One region of the Halomonas sp. WWR20 genome, then DNA from elsewhere that is predicted to be linked to it. Evidence: predicted binding sites of a transcription regulator. Region 1 holds the regulator's gene; each other region holds the start of a gene.
What was found. The regulator FNR, encoded in region 1, switches genes on or off when oxygen is low (the NO sensors DNR and NnrR bind a similar motif). The targets are predictions, from matches to a motif close to TTGATNTANATCAA.
Positions count from the first base shown of each region.

Region 2: adhP (alcohol dehydrogenase AdhP) is a predicted target of FNR. The motif match lies at 2,132-2,145, and genes of this name have one in related genera.
Region 3: clpB (ATP-dependent chaperone ClpB) is a predicted target of FNR. The motif match lies at 2,510-2,523, and genes of this name have one in related genera.
Region 4: ACW4DH_RS10615 (nitrate reductase subunit alpha) is a predicted target of FNR. The motif match lies at 2,389-2,402, and genes of this name have one in related genera.

Region 1 covers NZ_JBTRHR010000005.1:291,711-296,257, reverse strand. The annotation lists gene hemN (oxygen-independent coproporphyrinogen III oxidase) at 1-1,076, shown strand, start outside; gene fnr (fumarate/nitrate reduction transcriptional regulator Fnr) at 1,198-1,941, shown strand; gene ACW4DH_RS11810 (hypothetical protein) at 2,197-2,490, shown strand; gene ACW4DH_RS11805 (LysR family transcriptional regulator) at 2,608-3,558, opposite strand; gene ttcA (tRNA 2-thiocytidine(32) synthetase TtcA) at 3,667-4,518, opposite strand.
Region 2 covers NZ_JBTRHR010000004.1:181,563-186,109, reverse strand. The annotation lists gene ACW4DH_RS09360 (NADH:flavin oxidoreductase/NADH oxidase) at 1-1,089, opposite strand, end outside; gene ACW4DH_RS09355 (MOSC domain-containing protein) at 1,277-2,068, shown strand; gene adhP (alcohol dehydrogenase AdhP) at 2,234-3,262, shown strand; gene ACW4DH_RS09345 (phosphoribosyltransferase) at 3,377-4,030, opposite strand; gene ACW4DH_RS09340 (manganese catalase family protein) at 4,217-4,547, opposite strand, start outside.
Region 3 covers NZ_JBTRHR010000011.1:83,701-88,247, forward strand. The annotation lists gene ACW4DH_RS17165 (outer membrane protein assembly factor BamD) at 1-512, opposite strand, end outside; gene rluD (23S rRNA pseudouridine(1911/1915/1917) synthase RluD) at 741-1,700, shown strand; gene pgeF (peptidoglycan editing factor PgeF) at 1,697-2,440, shown strand; gene clpB (ATP-dependent chaperone ClpB) at 2,646-4,547, shown strand, end outside.
Region 4 covers NZ_JBTRHR010000005.1:28,044-32,590, reverse strand. The annotation lists gene ACW4DH_RS10630 (aldehyde dehydrogenase family protein) at 1-240, opposite strand, end outside; gene ACW4DH_RS10625 (DUF4383 domain-containing protein) at 790-1,221, shown strand; gene ACW4DH_RS10620 (PAS domain-containing protein) at 1,664-2,032, opposite strand; gene ACW4DH_RS10615 (nitrate reductase subunit alpha) at 2,641-4,547, shown strand, end outside.

The sequences.
Region 1 (4,547 bases):
CGCTGTTTGCCAAGCATTTGCGCCCTTCGCGCACGCTCACACAACTGTACTGGAGCGGTGGTACGCCGACGTTGCTGTCCCTGGATCAGATGAGCGCACTGGTCGACCAGCTCGACTTTCACTTCGGGCTTTCCAGCCTGCCGGATCGCGACTATGCCATCGATATCGATCCCCGCGAGACCAATGTCTTCACCTTGCGCCACCTGCAAGCGCTGGGCTTCAATCGCCTGAATCTCGGCGTACAGGATCTGAACCCGCAGGTACAGCGCGCCATCAACCGTATCCAGCCACGCCAACTGGTCGAGATCCTGATCGACGAAGCCATGCGTCTGGGCTTCCGCTCGCTGAATATCGACCTGACCCACGGTCTGCCTCACCAGACCCAAGGCAGCTTCCAGGCGACACTCGAACAAGTCATCGAGCTGATGCCAGCCCGAATTTCACTGCATGATTACGCCCATCAGCCGCAACGTGTCCGCCTGCAACGGCGCATCAATGGCGCCGACTTGCCCGGTGAGGAGGAAAAACTGGCGATTCTACGCGGCGCTCACGAAAGGCTCGGCGCAGCGAACTACCAGCATCTCGGTATGGGATACTTTGTCCGCCGCGACGACTCCTTGGCCATCGCCCAGCGAGGAGCTCGCCTCAAATGGACCCTCCAGGGGTTTAGCGCGCAGGCCGAGAGCGACTTGATAGGGCTGGGGGTCGCGGCCATCAGCCAAGTCGGGAATTACTGTACCCAGAACGCAACCTCTATCGACGAGTGGCAGCGCCACCTCGATACCTCTCACCTGGCGGTCGCCAGAGGAATGCAACTGAGTCTGGATCAACAACTCCGCCGCTACGCCATCGAGCGGCTGGTGTGTGACGGGGCCTTGGATTTCACCCAACTGAGTGAAACGTTCGGCGTCGATGCCACTGAGTACTTCGCAGACATCCTGTCTCGCCTGATCCACGCCGAACGCGACGGTTTGATCGAACGCGACGCCACACATCTGCGCGTCACGCCGCTGGGACGCTTGGCCATACGTTATCTGGCATCAACCTTCGTTGAACCGTTAGCGCCTGATATGTAACGTCATTCTCGCCTAATGTTTAGAATATAAAAATACAAAAAGTTGCACGGCGAATACAGCGCTTTTTTCCACTCCGGACTTCCGTCATAATGTCCATTAGCCGCCAATTCTGGAGGACATCATGCTAAGCCCGGTCGCCACATCACGACACGCTCGTTTGAATGAGACACGCTGCCAGACGTGCAGCCTGAGCTCGTTATGCCTGCCGTTGGCGCTGGCGCTCGAGGACATGAGCCAGTTCGACGCCATCATTCAGCGTCGCGCTCCTTTGAAGAAAGGTGAAGTTCTGTTCCGCCAGGGGACCCCCTTCATGAGCGTATATGCCGTACGCTCCGGAAGTCTCAAGCAGGTCACCACCGACAGTACCGGTGAGGAACAGCTGACCAACTTCTACCTGCCCAGCGAGCTGGTCGGTCTCGATGGCATCGATGAACAGAAGTATCTAGGGAGCGTCATCGCTCTTGAAACCACCACGGTCTGCGAGATTCCCTTCGACCGTCTGGATGTGCTCTCCGAAAAGCTTCCTCAATTGCGCAATCAGCTGTACCGCAGCATGAGCAAGGAGATGCGCGATGACCGACGCATGATGCGCCTATTGTCACGCAAGACCGCCGACGAGCGTCTGGCCAACTTCTTTACCACCCTGTCGATGCGGTTCAGACGGCGCGGCTACTCCCCCTACAGCTTTCGCCTGTCGATGTCACGCGCCGATATCGGCAACTATCTGGGCTTGGCGGTAGAAACCGTCAGTCGCATTCTGAGCCGTTTTCAGCAACAAGGCCTGGTTTCCGTTCAGGGCCGCGAGGTCCACGTTCTGGACCTCGATGCGCTGTCCGCCCTCGCCGAAGGCGAAGGTTGCCACTAAACACGATTTGACCATGGCGCCAGCTTTTTAGCCGGCGTCACGCATGCAATCTTCGTCCCCTCTTTCGGTGCCGACGGCATCACCCTCCGCCCTCCCAGACATTGTTGCATTCATGACAACAGTGATATGCCCTTTCATGCGTTTATCATATTATTTCAAAGCGTATAATTAGCTTCATACAGAAAGGCGCGAATACGTTCTGCTTCAAAAGCTTTCTCGTCTTGCTGGCTATCCACATGTTTAAGGAAGCTAATCATGCGATCTACATCATTTGCAGCGCTCTCCGCCCTGGTGCTTGCCGTCACTACCAGCACCGCGATGGCAGCCGTCGCACCGCAAAGCACTTTCGTAGAAAACGATCGTCATGCCGCCATGGCGCTGGCGTTCGCGGATGTCGGTAACCCGTTGGCCCGTACCATGAGCACCCATACCAGTGCCGCGCACACTTTTGCGCCGTCACTGACGTCTCAGGAGCCACGTAACGCTATTGCGCAAGCTTTCGAGGACGTCAACGAGCCATTGCTGGATATCGGCCCGACAGCCGAATAAGGCGTAACAGGCTGCCCTTGAGAATTATTGAGGACTACTCGTCAGCAGTCTCGATAATCGTAAAAAACCCGCTTAGGCGGGTTTTTTTGGGGTGTCGAGCAGGCCCGCAAAGCAATCTTAGCCTCCATGCCCGTACATGCTTGCAAAGCCGGGAATGCTGCGCTCCCAGACCGGAGGATCACCTACCACTTCTTTTAGGCAGTCCACAAAGCGTGCCGTCTTCAGCGGCAAATATTCACGATGGGGATAAACGATATGGATGTCGGGATAATCCATCAAGGGCAGTTGAGGCAGCAACGGCAACAGATCCCCCTTGGTGATTTCCTCATTGAATACGAAGCTCGACAGCACGCCGAAACACAATCCGTGGCGCATGGTACTGTAAACGGCCAGAGGATCATTGGAGCGTAACCGGGTATACAACGGTATCCTTTCCGTGCCCCCTTGAGGATTGGTATAGCGCACGCTGTCGAGCACCAGCCCGTCGCGCGAATAGATAGCCGCAGGCAGTTGCGCCAACTCCTCAATGGTTTTCGGCATGCCAAAGCGTTCGATAAAGGCCGGGCTGGCACACATGATAGGGCGATTGCGCGCGAGAGGACGTGCGATCAGGTTGGAGTCTTCAAGCGGTAACAAGCGTATCGCAAGATCGTAACCGCCGCCGATGATATCCACGGTGCGCTCTTCAAGTTGAAGTTCAACGTGCGTTTCGGGATAGCGTTCGAGAAATATGCGTACCGCCTTGTCCACATACAAGCGCCCGAAGTGGGTAGGGCAAGACACCTTGAGAGTGCCTTTCGGAGTTCCGTGGTAGGCACTGGCGACCTCTTCGGTTTCCTCGAGCGTCGCGCGCAGCAACAGGCTGCGCTGGTAGATTTCCCGACCGACATCGGTCAGCGACAGGCTACGCGTCGAACGGTTGAACAGACGTACCTGAAGGTCCTCTTCGAGGTGGCCAATCTGGCGGGAGATGACAGAGCGATTGACGTTTCGCCGGTCCGCCGCCTTGGTAAAGCTGCCCGCTTCGACGATGTCGAGTAACAGCAGCAGGCGAGATGCCCTGTCCATCGCTTCGATCCTCTTGCGGCCCGCTGCCCGTCCTACTGCGCCCTTCTGCCAGAACCATGACGTCGGCCGATGCGACACACGGCTTGACTATGCGACCTGCAACGCTGGCTAGGCCTGACGTAGCAGGTCGAATGCCTCGATGCGGCTGTCCAGCAATGCCGCCTGCTTGGCCTCCAGTCCCTCGAAGTCGAACAGGTTACGATCGGCAAGCTGCGATGGCGCCACGTTGGTCACCGCCTTGAACATGGTTTCCAGGCGTCCGGGGTGCTTTGTCTCCCAGTCGGCGAGCATCTCCTTGACCACCTGACGCTGCAGGTTGGGCTGCGAGCCGCACAGGTTGCAGGGAATGATGGGAAATTCCATGAGCCGGGCGAACTCGGCGATATCGGCTTCGCGGCAGTAGGCGAGCGGGCGGATGACGATATTCTTGCCATCATCGGAGAGCAGCTTGGGCGGCATCGCTTTCAGAGTGCCGCCGAAGAACATGTTGAGAAACAGCGTCTCGAGAATATCCTCGCGGTGATGGCCAAGCGCCACCTTGTTGGCGCCGATCTCCTCGGCGAAACCGTACAGCGAGCCGCGCCGCAACCTTGAGCACAACGCGCAGGTGGTCTTGCCCTCGGGCGTCTTCTCCTTGACCACCGAATAGGTATCCCGCTCGAGGATATGGTAGGGCACGTCCAAACGTTCGAGGTACTCGGGCAACACATGCTCGGGAAACCCCGGCTGCTTCTGGTCGAGATTGACCGCCACCAGCTCGAAACGCACCGGGGCGTTACGCCGCAGGTTCATCAGGATCTCCAGCATGGTATAGGAGTCCTTGCCGCCCGAAAGGCAGACCATGACCTTGTCGCCGTCATGAATCATGCCGTAGTCGATGATCGCGTTGCCGACCTGACGACGCAGGCGTTTCTGGAGTTTGTCGAACTCGCGCTTGTCTTTGCCGGAGAGTGCTTGCATGGGATACAACACGGTGGGATGACTGGAAA
Region 2 (4,547 bases), on a different contig from region 1:
GGCGACATGGATCGGCGTATTGCGGTGTGCCGCACGCGCATACTGGGCGGGCCAGGGCACCTCGTGGCGCAGTGTCTGGGCGGCATGCAGTGGCCAGTACGGGTCGCGTAGCAGTTCGCGTGCCAGCATGACCACATCGGCCTGGCCGGTATGCAGGATGTGCTCGGCCTGCTCGGCGCTGGTGATCATGCCCACTGCGCTGGTGGCGATATCCGCCTCGCGACGTACCCGCTCGGCGAAGGCGGTCTGGTAACCCGGCCCGACGGGAATGCGCGCGGTGGGCGTGGTGCCGCCGGAGGAAACGTCGATCAGGTCGACACCCAGCGCTTTGAGATGCTGGGCGAGCTGCACGGTCTCTTCGATGTTCCAGCCGCCTTCTTCCCAATCGGTGGCCGACAGACGCACGAACAGCGGCCATTCGTCAGGCCATACGCGGCGCACCGCCTCGGTGACCTCGAGCAGCAGCCGGGCGCGATTGTCGAAGCTACCGCCATAGGCGTCCTCGCGCTGATTGCTTAGCGGCGAGAGAAACTGATGCAGCAGGTAGCCATGCGCGGCATGGATCTCGGCGACCTTGAAGCCGGCCTCGAGCGAGCGTTCGGCGGCGCGCACGAAGGCATCGATGACGCCCTGAATCTCCTCGCGGGAGAGTGTCTTCGGGGGGGTGTGGTCGCTGTCGAAGGCAATCGCCGAGGGCGCCACGGTCGGCCAGCCGCCTTCGCTTTCGGGCACGCTGCCGGTCTTGTCCTCCCAGGGGCGCCAAGTGCTGGCCTTGCGCCCGGCGTGGGCGAGCTGAATCGCCGGCACCGCCCCCTGGCTCTCGATGAAGCGGGTAATTCGCGCCAGGGGTGCGAGGTGATCGTCCGACCAGATGCCCAGATCCTGGGGACTGATGCGGCCCTCGGGCACTACCGCGGTCGCTTCCACCATCACGAGCCCGGCCCCGCCGCTGGCACGGCTGCCGAGATGGACCAGGTGCCAGTCGTTGGCCAGGCCGTCGCGGGCCGAATACTGGCACATGGGGGAGACCACGATGCGGTTGGGCAGGGTCAGTTGACGCAGCGTCAGCGGTTCAAACAGTCGGGCCATGATGTCATCCGGATTGCTGAATGGAGACTGTCTATGTGGGGGGCGAGTCTACCGTTTGCAAGCTAATAATCATCCTGGTGTCACCGAAACGTCGGATTATGTACTACCGAGCCAAGCTAAAGAATCCATGCGAGAATACGCAAGTATCACGCTACGCTTACGCTTCGAACCATTCAGGAGTTCTCCCATGCCCAGCCTGTCGGCCATTCACCTCTATCCCATCAAATCCACCGCGGGCCTTGCGGTCGACGCAGGCCAAGTTCGCGAGGAGGGGCTGGTGGGCGATCGCCGCTACATGCTGGCCAAGCCGGACGGCACCTTCGTCACTGCGCGTACACATCCGCAACTGCAGCGAGTCCGGGCCAGTCTCATGGCAGACGGGCTCCGTCTACGGCACGACACTCTGCCCGACATGGCGGTAATCCCCGCCGAGTTCAGTGCCGAGCCCTTCACCACCGAGGTCTGGGCCGATCGCTTTGCGGCGCTGACCACCACCGCAGAACTGGATGCCTGGTTCTCTGACGCTGCGGGCGAGCCGGTGCGGCTGCTGTGGCTGGGCGAACGCTCCGCCCGCTACCGCGAGGCGATCGACAAGCGGGTGAGTTTCGCCGACGGTTATCCCTTGATGTTGATCTCCGAGGCTTCGCTTGAAGATCTCAACTCTCGCACGGCGGACACGCACGTCATGACGCAGTTTCGTCCCAATCTGGTAGCGAGCGGCACGCAGGCCTTCGAAGAGGATCAATGGCAACGGATTCGCATCGGCGAGGTGGTGTTCCGCGTCGCCGCGCCCTGCTCGCGCTGCGCAATGGTCACCGTCGACCCGGCGACAGGGCGGTTCAAGACCAGTCGCGAACCGTTGAAGACCCTGGCCAAGTATCGCCGCGGCGAGAAGGGCAAGGTCTATTTCGGCCAGAACCTGATCGCGGAGAACGAAGGCCGCCTCGCCCTGAATGATTGCATCGAGATTCTCGAATAGTCGGCATCGGTCGGTATCTCGCTGTCATCGCCCGTAGGGATTTTCTCGTCGCAAGAGATGCGCTTGATCCCGGTCAATGCTCCACCGCGTCGCCGGGCCATTATGCTTGCATGATGGTCTTGGCAACAACGGCGGCCCGCGGGCTGCCAGAGCGGGAGATGCGATATGGACAAGACGATGAGAGCGGCCGTGGTAAGGGCCTTCAAGCAGCCGCTGGCGATAGAAGAGGTGGCGGTGCCGCGTCCCGGGCCGGGTGAAGTGCTGGTCAGGATCGCCGCTTCGGGCGTGTGTCATACCGATTTGCATGCTGCGCACGGCGACTGGCCGGTCAAGCCTGCGCCGCCTTTCATTCCCGGCCATGAAGGTGTAGGCCATGTGGCGGCGGTGGGAGCAGGGGCGACCCACGTCAAGGAAGGGGATCGCGTCGGCATCCCTTGGCTGTACTCGGCCTGCGGCCATTGCGAGCATTGTCTCGGCGGCTGGGAGACGCTGTGCGAAACGCAGCGGAACACCGGCTATTCGGTCAATGGCGGTTTCGCCGACTATACCCTGGCGCAGGCCGACTATGTGGGACGTCTGCCGGACAACATCGGTTTTGTCGATATCGCGCCGGTGCTTTGCGCTGGCGTCACCGTCTACAAGGGGCTGAAGATGACCGATACCCGCCCCGGCCAGTGGGTGGTGATTTCCGGCATCGGCGGGTTGGGGCACATGGCAGTACAATACGCCAAGGCCATGGGGCTGAACGTGGCGGCGGTGGACATCGACGACAGCAAGCTGGCGCTGGCCGAGCGCCTCGGCGCGAGCGTTACCGTCAACGCGCTGCACACCGATCCCGCGGCGTATCTGAAGAAAGCCATCGGTGGGGCACACGGCGTGCTGGTCACCGCAGTCTCGCCCAAGGCCTTCGAGCAGTCGCTGGGGATGGTACGCCGCGGGGGTACCGTCTCGCTCAATGGTCTGCCGCCCGGGGATTTTCCACTGCCGATCTTCGATATGGTGCTCAATGGCATCACGGTGCGGGGCTCCATCGTGGGCACGCGCAGCGATCTGCAGGAAGCACTGGACTTCGCCAGCGAAGGCAAGGTCAAGGCCACGGTTTCCACCGACAGACTGGAAAACATCAATGCCGTACTCGAACGTCTCTATCGCGGTCAGATCGAGGGACGTGTGGTACTCGACATGATGAGCTGACAGCGGGGCCTGGTTTACCGACCAGGCCCCGACTGATACGACTGCTCGACGGGATGGAGGGCGCATTGCGCCATCCTTCGTGCCCGATGCAGGTGAGTGCTTCCCGCGCCCATATCACTTCTGGCCGAGCGACGCCGCGAGACACTCTATGACTTCCTCGTCGCTGGTCTGGTTGAAATCTTCATACCACTGTCCCACGCCGCCGAAGGACTCGGGCGTGGCCAGACACACCAGGGCATCGACTTCGCTTTCCAATTCGGCCGCCGTGTCAGGAGGCGCCACCGGTACCGCGACAATGCATTCGCGAGCGCCCAATTTCTGTAGCGCCTGTACCGCCGCGCGCATGCTGGCGCCGGTGGCGATGCCGTCGTCGACCAGGATGACCTGACGGTCGCGCAGGTCGGGATAGGGACGCTCGCCACGATAGGTTCGCTCGCGGCGCTCCAGCTCACGGGTCTCGCTGAGGGTGATACGCTGTACGTCGTCGGGAGCGATACCCAGACGTGTGATCAGCGGATGATTCATGAACGTGACGCCACCACTGGCGATGGCGCCCATCGCCACCTCTTCCTGACCGGGAACCCCAAGCTTGCGCACGATCATCACGTCAAGCGGGGCATCGAACGCCTTGGCAATCTGGGCGGCCACCGGCACACCGCCTCGCGGCAACCCCAGCACGAGCGGGTTGTCGAGGTCGAGGAAGCTCTGAACTTGCTGTGCCAAAGCCTGTCCGGCTTCGACACGATTGGTAAACGGAAGTTGTGCCATGTTTACCTCCGAAAGCTTGTCGCATTTCCACTCGATTCGTCGCACTCTCAGCGTGGAACACTTTCGACAAACAGCCAAGCGGGGCTTTGAACAATCCCTTCAATACTTGCCAGCCCACCCCCGCAGACATGAAAAAGCCGACGGAATACCGCCGGCTTGTTCGCTCGGGCACGAAAAAATGTTGTTTTACATCTGTTCTTTCTGGGCGCCTGAACCCGGGCGTGCCTTGCCGAGAGTGGGAACTTCACCTTCCGGCTCCGGCTGCTGCTTGACCGAGAATTCGCCGCGGCCATCGAAGGCCGGTCCGCTGGACCAGCGGCCTTCCGGCGCCTGCGAATCCAGATGGGTGTTGAGATAATAGTAAGAGTGGTGCAGGTTCTCGTGATCTTCGGGTACGGAGTTGGGAATCGGCAGTGACGATTCCATACCGCCCATTTCCTCGATCACTGCCAGCCACTGCTGCTGGTGCATGGTGTCGCGGGCGATCAGGAAAGACAGCATATCCTTCATGCCCTTG
Region 3 (4,547 bases), on a different contig from region 1:
ACATTACGCAGATAGATGATGCGCTGGCGGGCGTCGGGAGCGTAGCGACTGTCCGGAAAGCGGCGCACCAACTCGCCGAAGTCCACATAGGCATCACGACTCGCGCCAAGATCGCGCTTGGAAATGTCGATCAGCTCAAGTCCCTCGAGGCTGAAACGTCCCGCCTGATATGCCGCCAGGCCGCGCATGTAATAGGCATAGTCCACCTGAGGGTGGTCGGGCTGCAGACGGATGAAGCGGCTGGCGGCGGCGCGTGCAGCCTCCCAGTTCTCGACCTGATAGTAAGCGTAGATGAGTTCCAACTGGGCCTGCTCGGCATAACGGCCGAACGGGAAGCGCGTGTCGAGGGCCTCGAGCTGCTCCACGGCGGTGGTGTAGCGTCCGGCGTCCAGCGCAGTCTGGGCCTGTTGATAGAGATCCTGCTCCTGCAGGTCGGGCGCAGGCTCATTGCTGGCACAGCCGGCAAGCAGCGCACTGGCGAGCACCAGCGCGCCAAGGGAAGAGAGTCGCATCGTCATCCTCGTGTCAAACATTCCAAGACGGCCATACCGGCAGCGTTCCCGATGTGAACGGCCCCCGACGGTATTATGAAAAAACGTGCCGCTGGCCTGTCTCAAGGCCCGCGAGGGAAACCCGTCGTTCAGGGGCAGCGTCACATGCAGCAGGCTGCTACAATCCGCCAAATTCGACCCACTATAAAGCAAACGCCCGCGTCGGCGAAATGGGACAGATTCTCTCCTATGCCAGATATCCTGCACCGCGTTGAACGCATCCCCGATTCCATGCTGGGCATGCGCTTGGACCAGGCGGCCGCCGAATTGTTCGCGGAGTTCTCCCGTGAGCGTCTCAAGAGCTGGATCAACCAGGGGGCGCTGACTCTCGATGGCGGCCAGGCGCGGCCCAAGGACAAGGTCTTTGGTGGCGAACAGCTGATCCTCGATGCGGTGCTGGAGGAGAGCGAACGCTGGGAGCCCCAGGCCATCGATCTGGATATCGTTTACGAAGACGACCATGTGCTGGTGATCAACAAGCCGGTGGGGTTGGTGGTGCATCCTGCCGCGGGCAACCCCGACGGCACGCTGCTCAATGCCGTATTGCATCATTGCGCCGCACTGGCCGCCGTGCCGCGGGCGGGTATCGTGCACCGACTCGACAAGGACACGTCGGGATTGATGGTGGTGGCCAAGACGCTGGCGGCGCAGACCGCGCTGGTCGAACAGCTCCAGGCCCGCACCGTGTCCCGCGAGTATGACGCCATCGTCATCGGTGTGATGACCTCGGGCGGCACCGTCGACGCGCCGATTGGCCGCCACCCCAAGGACCGCAAGCGTCAGGCGGTGACGGCCTCGGGTAAGCCGGCCGTGACGCACTACCGGGTGGTGGAGCGCTTTCGTGGCCATACCTACGTGCGGTGTCGGTTGGAGACGGGGCGCACCCATCAGATCCGCGTGCATCTGGCGCACAAGCGATTCCCGCTGATCGGCGATGCGCTTTACGCCGGGCGTCTCAAGGTGCCGGCGGGAGCCTCGCAGACGTTGAAGGAGATCCTGCGCGAGTTTCCGCGCCAGGCTCTGCATGCGCGCAAGCTGGCCTTCATTCATCCGGCGAGTGGGGAGCGGGTGGAATTCCAGGCGGGCTTGCCGGATGATCTGCTGATGCTGCTCGACTACCTGCGTGACGATAGCGAGGCGCGAAAATGAGTGCACAACCGAGCCTGATTCTACCCGACTGGCCGGCGCCGAGTACGGTGGGAGCCTTCGTCACCACCCGTGAAACGGGGCCCAGCCAAGGCGATTTCGCGGCGTTCAATCCGGCCTCGCATGTCGGTGACGACGCCGCAAGCGTGGCGCGCTGCCGGGAGCTACTGACCCAGCAGCTCGATGACGAGCGGCCGTTGCTGTGGCTCGATCAAGTGCATGGCGCAAGGGTACAGCAGAGCTATCAGGCCACGACGCCCCCGGCCGATGCTGCAGTGGCGTTCGATAAGCAGTATGCCTGCGTGGTCCTGACCGCCGACTGCCTGCCGGTGTTGCTGTGTGATCGCCGGGGCTCACGAGTGGGCATCGCTCATGCCGGCTGGCGCGGTCTGGCGGGCGGGGTGGTCGAGGCCAGTGTGGCGGCGTTGGGCTGCGAGCCGCAGCACCTCATGGCCTGGCTGGGGCCGGCCATTTCCAATGCCCAGTTCGAAGTCGGTGCCGAGGTCTATGACGCCTTCGTCGCGGTCCAGAAAGAGGCGGCCAGCGCCTTCGAACCCAGCCCCTATCGGCTTGGGCACTACATGGCCGATCTTTACCGCCTGGCGCGCCTGCGCCTGGAGCGTTTGGGAGTGGGGCATATCAGTGGCGGACATTTCTGCACCGCCAGCGAACCGCGCTTCTACTCCCATCGGCGCGATGACGGCAGAACCGGGCGGATGGCCAGCGTGATCTGGTTGCGCTGAGATCCCGCGTTCACGGTCTGCTGCGCGTCGGCCGGCCCTGACTGATCAGACGGGTACGCCCGTCATGGCTTGCGTTGCGTCAAGGTGCGTGAGTTTTCCACGCGTCCCGCCTTGAAAGTCCCCCAACATACCTCCATTTTTGTGTCAATGCTAAATGACCGGGCCGGCGCGTCCGAACGCCGCCGTGCCCCAAGGGAGGAATTCGATGCGAATCGATAAAATGACCAGCAAGCTGCAGAACGCGCTCGCCGACGCTCAGTCGTTGGCGGTGGGGCGCAGTCACGGACAGCTGGATCCCGGACACGTGCTGCTGGCACTGCTCGACGCCCAAGACAGCGGGCTCAAGGGACTGATTCAGAAAGCCGGCGGTGACCTTGGTCAGTTGCGCAGCGGTCTGGATGAGTATCTCAGCAATTTGCCCGTGATTGGCCAGTTCGACGGCAATGTTCAGATGTCGCAGGATCTGGCGAGGCTGTTCAACCTCGCCGATCGCGAGGCCCAGGCGCGGGGCGATCAATACATCGCCAGTGAGCTGGTATTGCTGGCGGCGCTGGAAATGAACCACGCGGTGACCAAGGTGCTGACCCGGGCCGGGTTGACTCGCAAGGCGGTTGTCACGGCCATCGACAGCCTGCGGGGCGGCGCCAGTGTCAACGACGCCGGTGCCGAGGAGAACCGCGAGGCGTTGGATAAATACACCACCGACCTGACTGCACGGGCCGCCGACGGCAAGCTCGATCCGGTGATCGGCCGTGACGACGAGATCCGTCGCACGATCCAAGTCCTGCAGCGGCGCACCAAGAACAACCCGGTGCTGATCGGCGAGCCCGGGGTGGGCAAGACCGCCATCGTCGAAGGGCTCGCTCAGCGCATCATCAACGGCGAGGTGCCCGAGGGGCTCAAGGACAAACGCGTCCTGGCACTCGACATGGGCTCGTTGCTGGCCGGGGCCAAGTTTCGCGGCGAGTTCGAGGAGCGCTTGAAGGCGGTGTTGAACGAGCTCTCCAAGGAGGAGGGCCGGGTGATCCTGTTCATCGACGAGCTGCACACCATGGTCGGCGCCGGCAAGGCCGAGGGCGCCATGGATGCCGGCAACATGTTGAAGCCGGCCTTGGCGCGCGGCGAGCTGCACTGCGTGGGCGCGACCACGCTCAACGAGTATCGTCAGTACATCGAGAAGGATGCTGCGCTGGAGCGCCGTTTCCAGAAGGTGCTGGTCGACGAGCCGAGCGAGGAGGACACCATCGCCATCCTGCGTGGCTTGAAGGAGCGCTACGAGGTGCACCACGGTGTCGATATCACTGACTCGGCGATCATTGCCGCGGCCAAGCTGTCGACTCGTTATATCACCGACCGCCAGCTGCCCGACAAGGCCATCGATCTGATCGACGAGGCGGCGTCGCGCATTCGCATGGAACTGGATTCCAAGCCCGAGGAGATGGACCGCCTCGACCGACGCTTGATTCAGCTCAAGATGGAGCGTGAGGCGCTCAAGAAGGAAACCGACGAGGCGTCGCGCAAGCGTCTGGAGAGCCTTGAGGAGCAGATTAGCGAACTTTCCCGCGAGTATGCGGATCTCGAAGAAGTGTGGAAGTCTGAGAAAGCCAGCATTCAGGGCGCGGCGCAGTACAAGGCCGACCTCGAACAGGCACGTATCGATCTCGAGGCAGCACGCCGCCAGGGTGATCTGGGGCGCATGTCCGAGCTGCAATATGGGGTGATTCCCAACCTCGAGAAAAAGATCGCCGAGGCGGGAGAGAGCGATGAGGCCGATACCTCGCGCCATCAGCTGCTGCGCTCCAACGTTACCGAAGAGGAGATCGCCGAGGTCGTGTCGCGCTGGACCGGCATTCCGGTGGCCAAGATGCTCGAGGGGGAACGGGACAAGCTGCTGCGCATGGAGGAGGCGCTGCATGAGCGAGTGATCGGGCAGGACGAGGCAGTGACCGCGGTGGCCAATGCGGTGCGCCGTTCGCGCGCAGGGCTGGCCGATCCCAATCGTCCCAATGGCTCGTTCCTGTTCCTGGGCCCGACCGGGGTGGGCAAGACCGAGCTGTGCAAGTCGCTGGCCAATTTCCTCTTCGATACCGAGGAAGCCATGGTCCGC
Region 4 (4,547 bases), 260 kb from region 1:
GATTCTCGCGGCACGTAGCATTACCTCGGCGCGCGCCGCCGGGCCCATCTCCGCCCATTCGGGTTGTACTTCCTGCGCCTTGCGGTATGCCGCATCCATATCCTCCCGATTGGCCATGCGCAGGCTGACCAGAATGCTTTGATCGTAAGGATTATGGTTATCCAGCGTGCGTTCGCTACGCCCCTCACGCCATTCGCCAGCGAGGGGTTGCAGATAAAAATTTTCATAGGGTTTACGCATGATCTCATCCTTTCTCTGGGCAAAGACGCAATACGTCTCGCTTCACGGCTCCGCCAGCAGTGTGCTCATTGGCCACCCTGCTCGCTCTCCTTAGCCATGCGTTGAATGCATAAGCCCGAAGCTTGGCTGCTCGCGAGAAAGGACCTTTCCCTTCCCTGCGGCCTAGCATCACGGCATGGATAGATAAATCAAGGCCATACGGGCCGAAACGATGGGATATCCCATAGTATATTCAGCGTAGCTGACACATGTGCTACGTCACTTTAACCACGGATAAAATCCGCACACTCTTCCCACCTTAACCATTCAGGCCACGCTCACCACGGTCCGCGCCAAGCCGTATCGTCGATATTTTAATGTTTTCAACCCGACGGAGCGGTAATAGCCTCCCCAAGTTCGCATGAACCTTCTACTCTTACTCAGGCGAAATATCGGCTTTCGTCTACGCATCAAGGAATGGCCTGAGCTCACGGCAGACTGAGATTCTTGCCATAGCGTACTTAACGAACCCAGGCATTGACGCTTAATCCAAACGGAACAGGAGGCCTTATGGTCAAGAAGTTTGCGCTTATCTTCGGGATTATTTATACCCTCGTCGGGATACTGGGTTTTATCCCCGGCCTTGTCACCATGCCCGACATGACGGGTGAACTGGCAGTTGACGCTGGACACGGCAGGTTGCTCGGCCTGTTCCCGGTCAACTTCCTGCATAACCTGGTGCACTTGGCGGTGGGTATTTGGGGAATTGTCGCTGCGAAGAGCTTTTCGGCGGCCGTGGTTTACGCAAAGGCCAACGCGGTACTGTTCGCCCTGCTGGCCATTCTCGGGTTAATTCCCGCCACCAACACGCTGTTTGGACTCACGCCACTGTATGGCAACGATATCTGGCTCCATATTCTCAACGCCCTAGTCGCAGGCTACTTCGGCTTCGGTCCTCCTGCCGGCGCAAAAGCCGAAACGAGCAAGCATCGGCCCCAGTAAGCTACCTATTAGATGCAAAGCGAAAGGGGACGATACGTCCCCTTTTCTGATCAATATTGTATATACCCCAACCCCACCTAACGTTTCCGCCAATACAGCAAGCACCTGCCGTTTTCTCGGCCCACATCGGCAGCACCGCGAATCCAATTGCTGGATAAGCCGCTCTGACCGCTCGCCGACTTCGAGCTTGCGGCCGCCGACCTCCACCGGCCGGGTAGTGATTCGACGGTTGGCAGACTGGCTAGGCTTCGTCTGAAAAGTCGACGAGCGATGGCCAGGCAAGACAAAAATTGGCGAAAAGACGGAGTTTACGGGTTGTAAATGAGTATTTTGAGTCAATTTTAACGCCGCATGGTCGAGCGCAGGCACTTTTCGGATAAAGCCTAGGATCAGCCGGGGACCAAGCCTACCGCCAGGGTAGGATTCGATTGGTCTGAACCGACTATTCGGTCGGCCGACAAAAGGCCGCTGCACCGACCACTCTCCCGCTATCATCCGCGATTAGAGCGAAACTTACCTCGACGTAACAGGCCTGGCCAGCCGCCGTCTGTGCCCGAGTCCGAACGAACTGGCCTCCCAGGCGAGCCACGCCCGAGCCCATCGCCTGCTCGAAACCATGCCAGTGTGCCGCACGTAGTTTTTCAGGAATAATCAGGTCGAGGCTTTGCCCGAGCGCCTGCTCAGCGGTGTATCCAAAAATCTGCTCCGCAACTTGATTCCAATACCGGATAAGACCCGTGCGATCGGCATAGACCGTGGCGAGTGGGTTGGCTTCCAGTATGGAGTCCAAGGTATTCGAGGGTAGGGTCATACGTATCTCCCATGGGAACAAAACTAGCGCTTGCCAAATAGCTTAACCATCAGTTCGGAGCGAATACTGGTTATCTTAAATCCAACTTCTCGAAAAAAATTCATAAGTAGAATGCTTTCCGAGGTTCTTAACGGATATTGCATAACGTATTGCAGTTTCACGTTGCATATTCAGATTGCGTATCCCGCATTGTAATCATGAGGCTTCTGCGCCATTTAATGTTCAGAGGCTCTGACATATTGTTAACCCAACTTACACCATAGGGTCTTCAAGGTTATTACAAATTATCTTCGCCAGGGCCCATGCATACCCTGACACTGTGGTAATCACTATTGCGCCCCTTAGCCAGCAAACCCTTGACTCAGATCAACCGAAAGAGAATGCATAAGGTGCAGTTTACTGGCTTTTGTCGCAACTTTCCTTTCCAAGGTGGCAACCAACGACAGGAATTTATCAGGCAATACAATAAGTTGCGAGCCTAGTCTGGACAATTAGGCTTTTTCCAAAACCGCTCTACTCCTACTGCAGGGGCTTTGACTTCTCACCGAGGCGATACCAGCTTTGAATAAGTGAAGTGCACCACAGGCCCAGAACTTAGGGACGGATCGATGAGCCATTTTCTTGACCGCCTGACATACTTTCGCCGCCGCCAGGATCGATTCTCGGATGGGCACGGAATTACAACCGATGAGTCTCGTGAGTGGGAAGATGCTTACCGCAAGCGCTGGGCATCGGACAAGATCGTACGTTCGACTCATGGCGTGAACTGTACAGGCTCCTGCTCCTGGAAGATCTACGTTAAGGGAGGCATCGTCACGTGGGAGACGCAACAGACCGACTATCCGCGCACCCGTCCCGATCTGCCTAATCACGAGCCACGCGGTTGTCCGCGTGGCGCCAGCTACAGTTGGTATCTCTACTCGGGTACACGCGTCAAATACCCACTCGTTCGTGCGCGGCTGCTGCGGGCGTGGCGCGAGGCACGCGAGACCAAGTCGCCGGTGGCGGCCTGGCGTCATCTGGTGCAGAACCCCGAAACGCGCTCCAGTTGGGTGTCACGGCGTGGCCGCGGCGGTTTCATCCGCGCCGACTGGGAGGAGGTCAACGAGCTCATTGCCGCTGCCAACGCCTATACCATCAAGGAGTATGGCCCCGACCGCATCGCCGGCTTTTCGCCGATCCCGGCCATGTCCATGGTCTCCTATGCCTCCGGTACCCGCTATCTGAGCCTGATCGGTGGTACCGTCCTGAGCTTCTACGACTGGTATTGCGATTTGCCGCCATCCTCGCCGCAAACCTGGGGCGAGCAGACCGACGTGCCGGAGTCGGCGGACTGGTACAACTCGGGTTTCCTGCTGGTGTGGGGCTCCAACATCCCCCAGACCCGCTCGCCGGACGCGCATTTCTACACCGAGGTTCGCTACAAGGGCACCAAGAGTGCTGTAGTTTCGCCGGATTACTCCGAGGCTTCCAAGTTCGGCGATATCTGGCTGCACCCCAAGCAGGGTACCGACGCCGCACTCGCTTTGGCGCTGGGTCACGTGGTGCTGCGCGAATACCACGTCGACCGCCAGGTCCCCTACTTCGACGACTACGCCCGCCGCTTTACCGACATGCCCTTCCTGGTGAAGCTGGTCGAACGCGACGGTCGCATGATTCCCGATCGTCTGGTTCGTGCCGCCGATTTCGAGGGCGCACTCGGCGAGACCAATAATCCCGATTGGAAACCGGTCGCGTTTGACGAGATCAGCGGCAGGGTCGTATGCCCGCTGGGTAGTTCCGGCTACCGCTGGGGCGAGGAAGGCAAGTGGAACCTGGAGGAGAAGGACGGCCGGGGCCGAGAGGTGCACCTCGGGCTCAGCCTGGCGGAGAAAAGCGATGACGTCGTTGCCGTTGCCTTCCCGTATTTCGGCACGGTGGCGCCGGAGACCTTCGTCGCCACCGAGCATGACGAGATCCTGATGCGAAACGTGCCGGTGAAGGCACTGGATCTGGTGGACGGCAAGGCCTACGTCGCCTCCACCTATGACCTGTTCCTGGCCAACTATGGCATCGATCGCGGCCTCGGCGGCGATAACGTCGCCGCCAGCTACGACGACAACCTCCCGTTCACACCAGCCTGGGCCGAGAAGGTCTGCGGTGTGCCGCGCGATGCGATCATCCAGGTGGCGCGCGAGTTCGCCACCAACGCCGAGAAGACCAACGGCCGCTCGATGGTCATCGTCGGCGCCGGCCTCAACCACTGGTACCACATGGACATGAGCTATCGCGGCATCATCGCACTGCTCACCATGTGCGGCTGTATTGGCCAAAGTGGCGGCGGCTGGGCGCACTACGTTGGCCAGGAGAAGCTGCGTCCGCAGACCGGCTGGCAGCCGCTGGCTTTCGCCAGCGACTGGCTGCGGCCGACGCGCCACATGAACGGCACCAGCTTCTTCTATGCGCATACCGACCAGTGGCGCTACGAGTCGTTGAAAATCTCCGACATCCTGTCGCCGACGGCACCGGTCGGCGA